DNA from 3 places in the Pseudoalteromonas sp. BZB3 genome. Region 2 is predicted to be linked to each of the others. Evidence: predicted binding sites of a transcription regulator. Region 2 holds the regulator's gene; each other region holds the start of a gene.
What was found. Region 2 encodes sigma-54, which starts transcription at its own class of promoters, with help from an activator protein. Its sites were predicted from a motif close to GTTGGCACGNNNNTNGNNT; they were not measured.
Positions count from the first base shown of each region.

Region 1: ABMY35_RS10260 (LiaF domain-containing protein) is a predicted target of sigma-54. The motif match lies at 2,423-2,441, and genes of this name have one in related genera.
Region 3: fliE (flagellar hook-basal body complex protein FliE) is a predicted target of sigma-54. The motif match lies at 2,565-2,583, and genes of this name have one in related genera.

Region 1 covers NZ_JBECOS010000009.1:455,759-460,217, forward strand. Annotated here, with positions in the region: gene rlmA (23S rRNA (guanine(745)-N(1))-methyltransferase) at 1-763, opposite strand, end outside; gene ABMY35_RS10250 (energy-coupling factor ABC transporter permease) at 760-1,389, opposite strand; gene xthA (exodeoxyribonuclease III) at 1,404-2,213, opposite strand; gene ABMY35_RS10260 (LiaF domain-containing protein) at 2,569-3,234, shown strand; gene ABMY35_RS10265 (DUF417 family protein) at 3,274-4,101, opposite strand; gene ABMY35_RS10270 (ectonucleotide pyrophosphatase/phosphodiesterase) at 4,258-4,459, shown strand, end outside.
Region 2 covers NZ_JBECOS010000001.1:388,977-393,435, forward strand. Annotated here, with positions in the region: gene lptA (lipopolysaccharide transport periplasmic protein LptA) at 1-338, shown strand, start outside; gene lptB (LPS export ABC transporter ATP-binding protein) at 341-1,066, shown strand; gene ABMY35_RS01685 (RNA polymerase factor sigma-54) at 1,114-2,634, shown strand; gene hpf (ribosome hibernation promoting factor) at 2,663-2,950, shown strand; gene ptsN (PTS IIA-like nitrogen regulatory protein PtsN) at 2,953-3,405, shown strand; gene rapZ (RNase adapter RapZ) at 3,423-4,271, shown strand; gene ABMY35_RS01705 (HPr family phosphocarrier protein) at 4,275-4,459, shown strand, end outside.
Region 3 covers NZ_JBECOS010000014.1:57,659-62,117, reverse strand. Annotated here, with positions in the region: gene fliG (flagellar motor switch protein FliG) at 1-471, opposite strand, end outside; gene fliF (flagellar basal-body MS-ring/collar protein FliF) at 464-2,170, opposite strand; gene fliE (flagellar hook-basal body complex protein FliE) at 2,192-2,530, opposite strand; gene ABMY35_RS16175 (sigma-54 dependent transcriptional regulator) at 2,728-4,137, opposite strand; gene ABMY35_RS16170 (ATP-binding protein) at 4,134-4,459, opposite strand, start outside.

The DNA of each region.
Region 1 (4,459 bases), on a different contig from region 2:
TGATTGTATGGCTCTGCTTTTCCTTTAATGCGTCATAGTGACTTTCTTTAAACTTCCAAGCAAATGGTGTCATTTGTATTAAATGCTCAATGATTTCTGTTTTAATCTCTATTCGTTTTTCAAGTTCATGGTGTTTAACTAATTTAAACCCAGCAGGGGTATCTGGATGTGTATGTAAATTCACTTCAGGGTAAATTAACGACTTAAGCTCAAATAAATGTTTAGGGCCCGGGTTCACTAAAATTACTTTACCTGTGCTCCTCACCAGCCTTTGTAGTTCTTGTTCAAAAACGGGGGCGAACACAGTGACAACACAGTCCATACTTTCATCTGCAAATGGTGCTTGTTTAGCTGAGGCAACACTAAAATTGGCCTCTTTATATCGCTTAGCTGCATATTTAACGGCTGATTTTGAAATATCGAGCCCATATACATCACATTCGGGCAGTTCATTGGCAAATAAGTGCGTATAAAATCCTTCACCACAGCCTAAATCGAGCAATGTTTGAGGAGAAGATAGTGAAATTAGATTGGCAATCTCTTGTCTCAAAAAGTGATAATGGTCAGTTGCAAAAAAGGCACGACGCGCTTGAACCATATCTAAATTATCACCGGGTTGTTTTGATTTTTTATTCTGAACAGGCAGTAAGTTGACATAGCCTTCTTTGGCGAAATCAAATTGGTGTCTGTTTTCGCAAGATATGCTATTGCCAGTTTTATTTAACGGAGCCTGACAAAGCGGACAGTGATAAATTAGCGTCATTTATCTAAGTATTCCTTATCATAAAAGGTTTTAACCCAGTGGGGTTTATAAGTAATAAGTAAAGTGATTGCCATACCATTTAACATGGCTTCGGGAAACCAAATCAAGGTTGCATAAAATAAATAGTTATCTAATAACTGTTGGAATGTGTACGTATCAATTAGCCAATAATACATACCTGACGACAATATTTTGAATGCGCCAATACAGCCTGCGCATAAAAATGCACAGACAAAGATATATACAAAAAAATGTCTTGGTAATTTGCTGTAACACAGCACAAATAGGCCGTAACTGACCAATATGGGAAGTAGCGCAGTAAAAAGATAAAAGTCGGCAAATTCAGAAGATTGAATGGTGCCAAAAGCAAGTAATAAGAGACTGGTAAGTAGAGCACTTAAACTTGCTAACCGCCAGCCAAGCACCAAAGTAATTGCGGTTATTCCCAATATATGAATATTTAGATAGGGCAATATCCCCGCTTTAATTTGCCAAAGCAGAGCCAGTACAACTGAACAAGCAAGTACACCAGTTTGTCGGATAGGCCTATGCCAAAGCGTTAAATACTCGCGTTTATCAATAGTAAACGCGAATATGATTAAGGTAACAAGCGGGATCAATAACATAGAGTGAGTTCTAATTAAAATTTAAACTCGGCCCAAATTGGCGCATGATCAGAAGGCTTTTCGATGCCTCTCAATTCGTAATCGATTTCGCTTTCTACACATTTGGCCATCAATGATTCAGTAGCTAATACTACGTCAATGCGAAGGCCTCGGTTATCATCAAAACCTTTTGAGCGATAGTCGAACCATGAGTAACGTTCTGTCTTTTCTGGTGTTAATTCGCGGAAAGTGTCTTTAAATCCCCAATCCATTAACGTCGCAAGCCATTCGCGTTCTTCTGGTTGGAATGAACATTTGCCAGTTTTCAGCCAACGTTTTTTATTAGGCTCACCAATGCCGATATCTAAATCTATCGGTGAGATATTGATATCACCCATCACAATGACATTTTCTTCAGGCGTGTGATTTTCATTTAAGTGTGTCATTAAGTCTTTATAGAACTGACGCTTGTATGGGAATTTGGTTTCATGATTTATGTTATCACCTTGAGGGAAGTAGCCATTATGAATGATCACATCTTCACCTTTGTCATTCTCGAATACACCTGAAATCATACGTTTTTGGGATTCTTCTGTATCAGTCGAAAACCCTTTTTTGATTGATTTAGCTGGTTTTTTCGACATCAGTGCGACACCATAATGTGCCTTTTGACCATGGAAATAAACGTGGTAGCCCATAGCTTCTACATCTTCAACCGGAAACGCTTCATCGTGAACTTTGATTTCCTGTAAACCAATTACGTCAGGTTGATGTTTGTCGATTAATGCTTGTAATTGATGAAGACGAGCACGAAGGCCATTAATGTTAAATGAGATTACTTTCATAATTTGCGCTTATAGTTCTATGTAATTTACGTACCATTTTAACATTGAAAGGGAGTTGCGAAAGCCCGAGATAGCAATTTAATTATCTATCACTTTTTTCGGTTTGGGAGATATGTTATTTATTGGTCAATACACTCAAGTTTTGGTGAGAAAGCAACCTAACTAGAAGTGCAGCCCGAACTAGTGCATTGAATTATAATGACTTTATTTCTGGTTCGGTTATTGCTTTGAATTTAATAAATGCAATTTTAATGGTACAGCTTATTGAATGCTTAAGTTGAACCTTTCATTCACTTATACCAATCAGCTTAATTAAGTGTTATTGCAGATTGGTATTATATAGTAGGGAAATATCATGAGCGTCGTATTAGAAGATAGACCAATTGAACAAGTCAGAGAAGAAGTAATAGACAACCTAATTTACAACTATAGCCATGGTGTTATTTCCGCAGAGGCATTTGAAAGACGTTTAGACAAAGCAATGAGTACACAGGTTCATGCTGAAATCGTCGCCTTAACAGCAGATCTTACTATGCAAGCAGACGAGAAGTATACGGCACAAAAAGATGCTAGCTTGAATATTAATTACGGACAAAAATCTGCAGGCGACAAGCTAGATATTAAAACTGTTTTAGGAAACAGCTCTCGAACAGGTAAATGGGCGGTACCTAAAGAAATTAATTTATTAAATGTATTGGGTTCTACAACCTTAGACTTTTCCGATGCTGTATTTGAGCACCAAGAAGTCACTGTAAATGTAAATTGCATACTGGGTTCAGAGAAAATTTTGATCCCCGAAGGTGTAAATGTGATCTGCGAGGCGTTTTGCATTCTAGGTAATGTAGAAAATAAAGCGCCATCTATTGCGCCAAAACAAGCACCGACTATAAAGATTAAAGGCAAACTGTGGTTAGGTTCAGTTGACGTTGAAATTAAGCGCACGATTAAAGAAAAGTTTGTGAGTTTTGCCAATGAACTTAAATCATTATTTGATGATGGGAGTTATGGTAAATATAAATAAACAGGATATGAGAGGGCACGTTTAAACGTGCCCTTTTTATTATGCTTTTTGATCAGTAAATTTTAAGAAGAAAATCAAATTCGCGATAAACCACAAGTCTTTTATTAAAAAGTGACCTGTCGTAGACAAAATAGTTGATGACGTAACTGCGCCTGGGGTTGTAGCTAAAAATGTTTGTGTCATGACAAAAACTGCAAGTGACATTAACACGCTAATCCAAAGTGCTTTTCTGTTGTATATGGCTGCAATCAACAGTGCGACAGCTAACAAATCATAAACGCCAATTAAATTCGAGGCAGTTTGTAAATCCCAAACACTATACATCCAAGACATAAATGGTGAAGTTTGCAGTAAGTCTTCTATCCCTTGTGCTTCTATCAAGGTAAACTTCATACCCCCGATCCAAACGAGTACCACCAAAACTGGGAATATCGCTATCCACTGCATTACATGATTAGAAAGGTTTGGGTTAAGTAGACAGATGCCAATTGAAAGTAACGCAAAATACTTAATGACGCCTTGGCCTGCTCCGATGACTGGAAACCCGCCCATGCTTTCAATCCACATACCCGTTGAAAAAAGGCTTAGTAAAGGCACTACAGACACAATAATGAGTAAAGATGCTAAAGTCGGTTTTGCTTTTTCAAAGTACATAGAAAGTACCGAAAATACAGCAAGTAAAGAAAAGCATAAAGCAGCCAATATATTAGCAATTTCATAACTTAGGATTGAGTTGAAGCCAAAAAAATTGACTGTTTTTTCGATATGTCTATGACTGCCAAGTAGCAACATACTCGTGCTCATCAATATACTTGATAATCCAACTAACAAGAACGCTACGTTGGTATTGCAATAAAACTTTTTCATTTAACAACCTTTTTAATTGGGAATACGCAATAAGACCGAGAAAGCGAAAGTTTATTTCAACTTGTCTTAATTTTAGAGTTTCCGTTTATCGTGAATTGTTTATTTTGCAATTTAAAGCTATCAGAATAGCATCGCACTTAAACACGGGAATTTTAAATGATTAAAACACTTATTTATTGTGTCTTATTGCTGATAGCTATACCCAGTATCGCTAAGCCACAAACTGTTGTTCTTATCTCACTTGATGGTTTTCGGTGGGATTATATTGAAAAGCATAACGCTAAAAATATTAAACGCATCGCTGATAGCGGTGTTCGAGCTACTAAAATGTGGCCTGTTTATCCAAGTAAAACCTTTC
Region 2 (4,459 bases):
GATTGGAAGTACATCAGCGTGAAGAACTCGGTGAAAACAAGCAGCTTTTAGTCGCAACAGGCAAACCAGCTCGTTTTATCGAAAAGCAACCGGATGGCACAGTATTAAGCGCCAGCGCAGAAGAAGTTAGGTATGACGTTGCCAATAGACTACTTACCATCAAAGGCAAAGCTGAAATAAGCCTGGGAGGTCAAAGTACAAAAGCTGAAGCGATTATTTATGACATCGAGAAGCAACTGATCAGTGCTGAGCGAAACGAACAAAATCAGCAACGTGTTCACACGGTATTGATACCAGAGAAAAAAGCATCAAAGTCTAACCCTGAACAAGGTCAATGAGCATGAGTGTGTTAACTGCCACAGCCCTAGCAAAAAGCTACAAAGGCCGCCAAGTCGTAAAAAATGTCAGCCTAAGTGTGGAAGCCGGAAGCATTGTTGGTCTTCTCGGTCCTAATGGCGCAGGTAAAACCACCAGTTTTTACATGATCGTTGGTCTTGTGCCTAGCGATAAAGGCAAAGTCACAATAGATGATGAAGATATCACTTTGCTACCTATGCACAGTAGAGCACGCATGGGCATTGGTTATCTGCCTCAAGAGTCCTCAATCTTCAGAAAGTTGACTGTTTATCAAAACTTAATGGCTATTTTAGAGACCCGTAAAGACCTCAATAAAGTACAAAGAGAGCAAACTTTAGACGACTTACTGGATGAGTTTAATATTCAACATATTCGGGACAGTCAGGGCATGGCTTTATCAGGTGGTGAGCGTCGCCGAGTTGAAATTGCTCGCGCTTTAGCCGCAAACCCTAAATTTATTCTTTTAGACGAGCCTTTTGCTGGCGTTGATCCGATTTCGGTGTTAGATATAAAGAAAATTGTTGAGCATTTAAAAAACCGCGGCATTGGTGTCCTCATTACAGATCACAATGTAAGAGAAACCCTTGATGTTTGTGAGAAAGCTTATATTGTTTCACATGGTGAATTAATCGCGTCAGGTACGCCTGAGTCAGTTTTAGCTGATCAAACCGTAAGAGACGTCTACCTAGGTGAACAATTCCGTCTATAGTTAAAGCAAGACATAATCCAAATAACAAAAAGGATTGTTAGAAATACATGAGGCAATCGCTACAGCTGCGCATGGGGCAGCAACTAACCATGACACCACAATTGCAACAAGCAATTCGCTTGCTGCAATTGAGCACACTTGATCTACAGCAAGAGATCCAAGAAGCGCTGGATAGCAACCCTTTACTCGAAGTAGATGAGTCGGAATTAGAGCCAAGTACTGATGGCAATGATTCAGACAAAGCGACCAAAGACACTGACTCTAGCGAGCAACTCTCTAATTCTACTGATGATGGTCACGGTGATGAACCGACCAGCGATTACGAACTCGATAGCGATGCAGCACTGAGTAAAGACACTGTCAGTGACGATCTCGCGATGGATGTGACATGGGACGAGTACATGAGTGCAGCACCGAGCACCAGTAGCGGCCCTATGCCTGAAGACGAAACGGTTTATCAGGGTGAGACCACTGAAACATTACACGAATATTTAATGTGGCAATTAGAACTCACGCCATTCAGCCCAACCGATAAAGCCATTGCCGTTGCCATTGTTGAAGCCGTTGATGACGCAGGCTTACTTACCGTCAGTACCGAAGAACTCTTAGAAAGCATCAATGAAGGTAATGACGAAGAATTAATTGAACTCGATGAAGTTGAGGCTGTATTAAAGCGTATTCAACTCTTTGACCCTATCGGTATTGCGGCTCGATCATTACAAGAATGCTTATGTATTCAACTTAACCAGTTTGAGGCTGATACGCCATTCATTAGCGAAACAAAAATGGTGTTAAGCGAGCATATTGATCTACTTGCTAGCCGTGATTACCGCACTATCATGAAAAAGACCAAGCTCAAAGAGCCTGAGTTAAAAGAAGTGATGACACTCATTCACAGCCTTAATCCTAAACCTGCCGCCAGCATTATTCGTGAAGAATCTGAGTATGTTATTCCTGATGTGTCGGTGAAAAAAGTAAAAGGTCGCTGGGTTGTTGAGCTAAACCCTGAATGTATGCCTAAAATTAGGGTTAATGATCATTATGCGGCAATGTCACGCTCAGTAAAATCAAGCACTGACAGCCAATTCATTCGCTCTCACCTACAAGAAGCAAAATGGTTTATTAAGAGCTTAGAAAGCCGTAATGACACTTTAATGAAAGTTACCAATTGCATTGTGCAACAACAACAGGCATTCTTTGAACATGGACCTGAGGCAATGAAGCCTATGGTTTTGAATGATGTTGCTGAGATGGTCGAGATGCACGAGTCTACCATTTCTCGTGTCACCACTCAGAAGTACATGCATACACCCCGTGGCATTTTTGAGTTGAAGTACTTCTTCTCAAGTCACGTAAGCACTGAAAACGGAGGTGAATGCTCATCGACTGCGATTAGAGCATTGATCAAAAAGCTAATTGCTGCAGAAAATACAGCTAAGCCATTGAGCGACAGCAAAATTGCAGATATATTGGCAGAACAGGGAATCAAAGTGGCACGTCGTACAATTGCAAAATACCGCGAGTCACTCTCTATTCCACCGTCAAATCAGCGTAAGAGCTTGATTTAAGACGTAAACCAAGAGAAGGAAAATGCTTATGCAACTAAATTTAACTGGTCGTCACGTAGAAATTACAGATTCATTAAGAGACTATGTAAACACGAAGTTTGCAAAGCTAGAAAGGCATTTTGATCACATTAATAACGTTCACGTGATCTTAGATGTTGAGAAGCTGGTACAAAAAGCCGAAGCTACCGTTCATTTAAATGGCGGTGAAATTTTCGCTTCAGATGAACACTCTGATATGTACGCAGCCATTGATAAACTCGTTGATAAACTCGATCGCCAAGTTATCAAACACAAAGAGAAATTAACTCGACACTAACCATGAAACTTAGCTCGATTATCAACAAGGACTGCAGTAAAGCTGCGGTCCTTTTTAATAGCAAAAAACGTGCGCTAGAGTACATCAGTGAATTAGCGAGCCAACACCTTCCAGAGCATAACGCCCACGAAATATTAGATGCATTCCTAACGCGGGAAAAACTAGGTAGCACAGGCATAGGCAAAGGTATTGCTATTCCTCATGGCCGCCTTACAGGCATTGATACTATTTTTGCCATTTTAGTGACTAATCAAAACGGTATTGATTTTGACGCAATAGATAACCGACCTGTCGATATTCTCTTGGCAATGCTTGTACCTGAAGGTAATAATGCAGAACATCTAAAGACCTTAGCTGAAATTGCTGATAAACTAAACAACAAAGAGTTTTGCAAGCAACTTCGTCATGCAAAAGACGATGAGGCACTCTATCAACTTATTGCACTTCAAGATTAATTAACAGAGAGGAATCCATGGAACTGATCATCATTAGTGGTCGCTCAGGGTCGGGCAAATCCGTTGCCTTAAGGGTATTGGAAGACCTAGGTTATTATTGTGTTGATAACATTCCAGTTAATCTCCTTCCCTCTTTGGTTAGAAGTGTTTCTGATAACTATGACAAAATAGCCGTCAGTATCGATGTTCGTAACCTGCCAAAAGAGCAACAAGAATTTAATGATATTCTTGAATACTTACCAGGCTTTGCAAATCCCACGCTGTTCTATTTAGATAGTGATGACCAAGCACTGATCAAACGCTTTTCAGAAACACGCCGATTGCATCCGCTTTCTTTAAATAACCTGCCGCTTGATTTAGCAATTAAAGAAGAAAAGAAATTACTCGATGTGTTAATCACACGAGCAGATGTGCTGCTCGATACGACAGATTTAAGTGTACACCAGCTAGCAGAAACCATTCGAGAGCAGATCCTTGGCAAAAAAGATAAGCAACTTATCATTACTTTCTTATCTTTTGGTTTTAAACATGGGATCCCTAAACAAGCCGATTATGTATTTGATGCGCGCTTTTTACCAAACCCGCATTGGGAGCCTGAACTAAAACCACTGACAGGTTTAGATCAACCAGTTAAAGATTATCTAGCAAGCCACAGCATAGTGCAAAAGTTCACGTGGCAGATCCAAACCTTTGTCCAGACTTGGTTACCTCATCTAGAGCGCAATAATCGCAGCTATTTAACCATTGCAATTGGTTGTACTGGCGGACAACACCGCTCTGTTTACCTAGCACAAACCATTGGTGAAAGCTTTGCTAAAACTCATAACAATGTGCAAATACGTCACCGCGAACAAGACGTAGACTAAAGCATGGTTAAGGCAGAAGATACTTTTCTAATCCAAAACAAGTGTGGTCTGCATGCACGCGCAGCCACAGTACTTGCACAATTAGCCCAACAGTTTGATGCGCAGATCACACTTTACCAAGATGACAAAGAAGCTCCTGGTGATAGTGTACTCGCTTTGCTCATGCTTGAAAGCAGTCATGGGAAGCA
Region 3 (4,459 bases), on a different contig from region 2:
GGCGGACTGTTCTGGCTCTAAATAACTTAATACGATGGTTTGGATCTGTGGGTGCTCGTTACGAATAATATTGGCAACCTGCTTTGAGTCCATCCATTTCAATGAGTCTAGACCTTTCGCTCCAGAACCCATGACAATTTGGTCAATTAGGCTTGCCGCTTTATCTTCACCAAGTGCAGCCGTAAGTGCTTTTTTGATAAAGTCTTCAGATTGGAAACCTATGGTACTGAAGCTTTGGATCTGCTCAATAAATAGGTTATGAACCGCACTGATCTTAGCTTGTGAAAGGTCGTCTAAGGCTGCCATAGCCATACCAACCTTTTGCACTTGCTTTGGCTCAAGATGCTTTAAAATTTGTGCAGCATCTTCTTCTGTTAAGCTCAGTAATAAGATGGCAGCTTTATCAACCCCATCGAGTTTCTCAACATCAAAAGCTGCTGGGAGCTGTTTTTGTTCTTCTTCGTTACTCATCTTCCGTTAACCACGCTTTCACAACTTGTGATGATAATTCTGGTTCATTGGCTACAAGCGCTCTTACTGCTTTCAGTAAGTCTTCGTCGCCATGTAAGTCTGGTAATTGTAAAGTACCATCTGATGAGAAGCCAACTGCTGATGAATCAAACTCATTGTTCAGCATATCTAACGTGCTATCACCTAAGTCTACGCCGGTTGTTAACGCGTCTTCATCAAAGTCCTCTAGTGTGTCATCTGGGTCAATTAGGCGTTTCAGCATCGGACGAACAACCGCCAGTATAAGCACAATAATAACCAATGCACCAAGCGCAAGACGGATTGTTTTCATAAACCAATCTTGTTCCCACAGCGGCAGATCAGCTTGCTCAATGATATCCTCACGAACAAACGGGACAGTTACAACTTCTAACGCATCACCACGTTGCATGTCAAAACCCACACCACCTTGAAGTAGACGACGAATATTCATTAACTCCTCTTGGCTACGAGGTGCCATTGTCATATTGCCTTCTTCATCTGCTTTTGGCAGATAATCTACTGCCACTGAAACGCTGATTCGACGAATCACGCCTGTTTGCTGACGCTTGTGGCTGATAGTTGTATCTAATTCATAGTTACGAGTGGCTTCTTTTTGTGAACGAGAAGGCGATGAGCCTTGACCGTTAGCGCCACCTGCGATTTCAGGAATATTTGAATTTACTGGTGGTTGGTTCGATAGCGCGCCAGGAATCCCCGCAGTAATTCCTCCGATGTTACTTTCTTCGAAGGTCGTTTCGCTGCGTACAGCTGGTAAATCGGGATTATAGCGTTTCTGTGTTTCTTCAACTGCACTGAAGTCCATAGTTAAATCAACTTGAGCGGTATACTTACCGAGGCCAACAACAGGAATAAGGATGCTATCAATTTTTTCTAAATATTCTTGTTCACGCTTGCGCTCAATTTCATATTCTTTACGCGAGCGTGCAGCCAGTGAGTCCTGCGAACCTGAATTTAACAGACGACCGTTTTGATCTGTTACTGTTACACGTGCGGGTTCTAAACCTTGCACAGCTGAAGCAACGATATCTACAATCGAATCAACTTCTTCACCGCCAAGCGTTCTACCACGCTTTAAAGTAATAACCACGGTAGCCGAAGGCTTTTTCTCACGACGCGCAAATACATTTTCTTTAGGTATAGCTAACAGTACTTTGGCACGGTTAATATCTTGCAGCTCTTCAATGGTACGAGCTAATTGCTGTTCTCGACTATGCTTGAGGCGCTCACGCTCTAGGCGCTGACTCACACCAAAGCCCATGTCTTGCATTAATATATCTGTACCTGAGCTTGGAGCTTGTGTGAAACCATCACGGGCCATTTGTAGTTTTATGGTTTGGTAATCGGTTTCGGCAACCATGATGGTGTTGCCTTCTAGCTCATAATCAATTTTCTGCGCATCTAGAAAGTCTAGAGTCTGGACTAACTCTTCGGTTGGGTACTGGCCCAGTGGGCGCATATCAGGTTGGCGTGCCCAAATGATAATCGCAATTGCTATTGCCAAACAAATAGCTAAAGCAATGATAATAGTCACCTGGCGAAGCATATCAACGCCACTTAATGCGCTCAAATATCCCGACTTTTGCTCTTGCTGCTCTTCAGAGCCAGCGCCAGCAGTGCCATCGGTTAAAGTCAGATCGGTTGATTGATTCGTTGCCACGGTGCTACTCCACTACCCAGATTAAACTGGCATATTCATGATTTCTTTATAAGATTCTACAAGTTTATTTCTCACTTGTACCGTTGCTTCGAAAGCCACTGATGATTTTTGTGATGCTATCATGACTTCTGCAAGTGAAACACTTCTGTCACCCATCTCTAGTGCCGTTACTTTTGATTTAGCATCTTTTTGTAAACCATTTACCGTATTGATTGCGTCAGATAGCAAATCGCCAAATTGCGCAGAAGAAGTCGCTGCGGTTTTTTGTACTGCAACTTCATTGGTTTTAATGGTATTTCTCGTTGCCTCTACTGCAAGAGACTGCATTTCTTGATAAAGAGAGTTTGGTTGGATTTTCATAACACCCACTCCAATAAAAACATATAACTTGTAAAAGCACAAAGCGTGCCAAAAATTAAATCTTTATTTTCAGTGCTTTAGGGTGTTTTTATGTGAGTCGACTTTTTGACAACAATACCAATATTTTTAGTTGAGCGATCTATTTTGAGGATTAATATTAAAGAGGCCAAGATTTTGGCCTCTTGTAGAGAAGAAAGTTATGCTGGTAATGGGATCCCCATATCACGCATTTTTGCCAACTTATAGCGTAATGTCCTTGGGCTCATGCCCAGAACTTCAGCAACATCTTTACGCTTACCATTACACTTATGAAGCGTATCTAAGATAATTTGATGCTCTTTATCTTGTAATGTCGCTTTATAATTTGCAGCATCATAATTTTCTGTGTCACTGATTTCAGGCTCAACTTGTCGCATCTGTTGCTCCACATTGATCTGTGACGACACTTCAGTATTCGTTATTCTTGTAGTTACTAAGCTTGGTTGATAGTTTTCAATAAAGATATCTTCACCATGTACAATATCGCCCTGCTGCAGGATCAAAGCACGTTGAACTACATTATCAAGCTCGCGAACATTACCAGGCCAAGAATGTGATAATAATTTTTGCTTGGCACTATCACTTAAATACACTGCTGGCTTACCTGCCTTGCTGGTATGTCTTGCTAACAAATGCTCAGCTAGCACTACAATATCACCCGGACGCTCATTCAGTGGCAGCCACATCAGAGGAAAAACATTCAAGCGGTAATATAAGTCTTCTCTAAACTTACCTTCAGCCACAGCCTCTTTAAGATCACGGTTACTGGTCGCCAAAACTCTGACGTCTAAGTCGATAGTTTTTCTACCACCCAAACGCTCTACTTCTCGCTCTTGCAAGACGCGAAGGAGTTTGGCTTGCAAGCCTAAATCCATTTCGGTAATTTCATCTAACAAAATAGTGCCTTTTTGAGCTTGTTCAAATTTACCCGGACACGCTTGAATAGCACCTGTGAATGCACCTTTTTCATACCCAAACAAAGTAGCTTCGAGCATATTTTCAGGAATAGCCGCACAATTGATGGCTACAAAGGCTTCATCTTTACGCTCTGATTTATCATGAATGAATCGAGCTAATACTTCTTTACCCGAACCACTTGGCCCTAGCACCATTACGCTAGCATCAGATTTAGCGACTTTATTGGCAAGTTCAAGTAATTGCAGACTTTGTGGATCTGCAACCACAGGGCCCTCTGTTTCTTTTTCTTTTTCCGGCATATAGCGACTAACCATATTCAGAAGTACTTCTGGCGCGAACGGTTTTGCCATATAATCAACGGCACCTAAACGCATGGCCTCTACTGCATCATCAATAGTTGCATAAGCCGTCATCATCAGCACAGGCAAATCTGGGTAGTTAAGCTTAATGGTTTTGAGTAAATCCAAACCACTCATTGCGCCCATTTGCACATCGCTGACCACAATCGAGAAGGTTTGCTTTTTCAAAAGCATTACTGCTTCTTCGGCAGAGCTCGCCTCAACCGTATCAAAACCTGAAAGTTGAAGTGTATCGATTAATGCTTCTCTTAATCCTGCATCATCTTCAACAACTAAAATTGAATGACTCATACAACCTCCAATTGCTCTGTACTGAATGAAATTGGCAGTAATAAACTAAAACATGCTCCGCCGTGTTCATTATTGGTGACTTCTACTTTACCTTTATGTGAGTTAGCCACTGAGCTAACAACCGCTAAACCTAGGCCTGTGCCTTGGCTTTTTGTAGTAAAGAAGGGTTCAAATATTTTTTCTGACAGCGCTAAATCGATACCAGGGCCATTGTCAGACACTGAAATTCTGACTCTGTCTGACTCTTCATCACGCGCTGCACTTAATGTGATATGGGCATGTTTGCCAATCACTTGAATACTGTTGTGAATTAAGTTTTGGA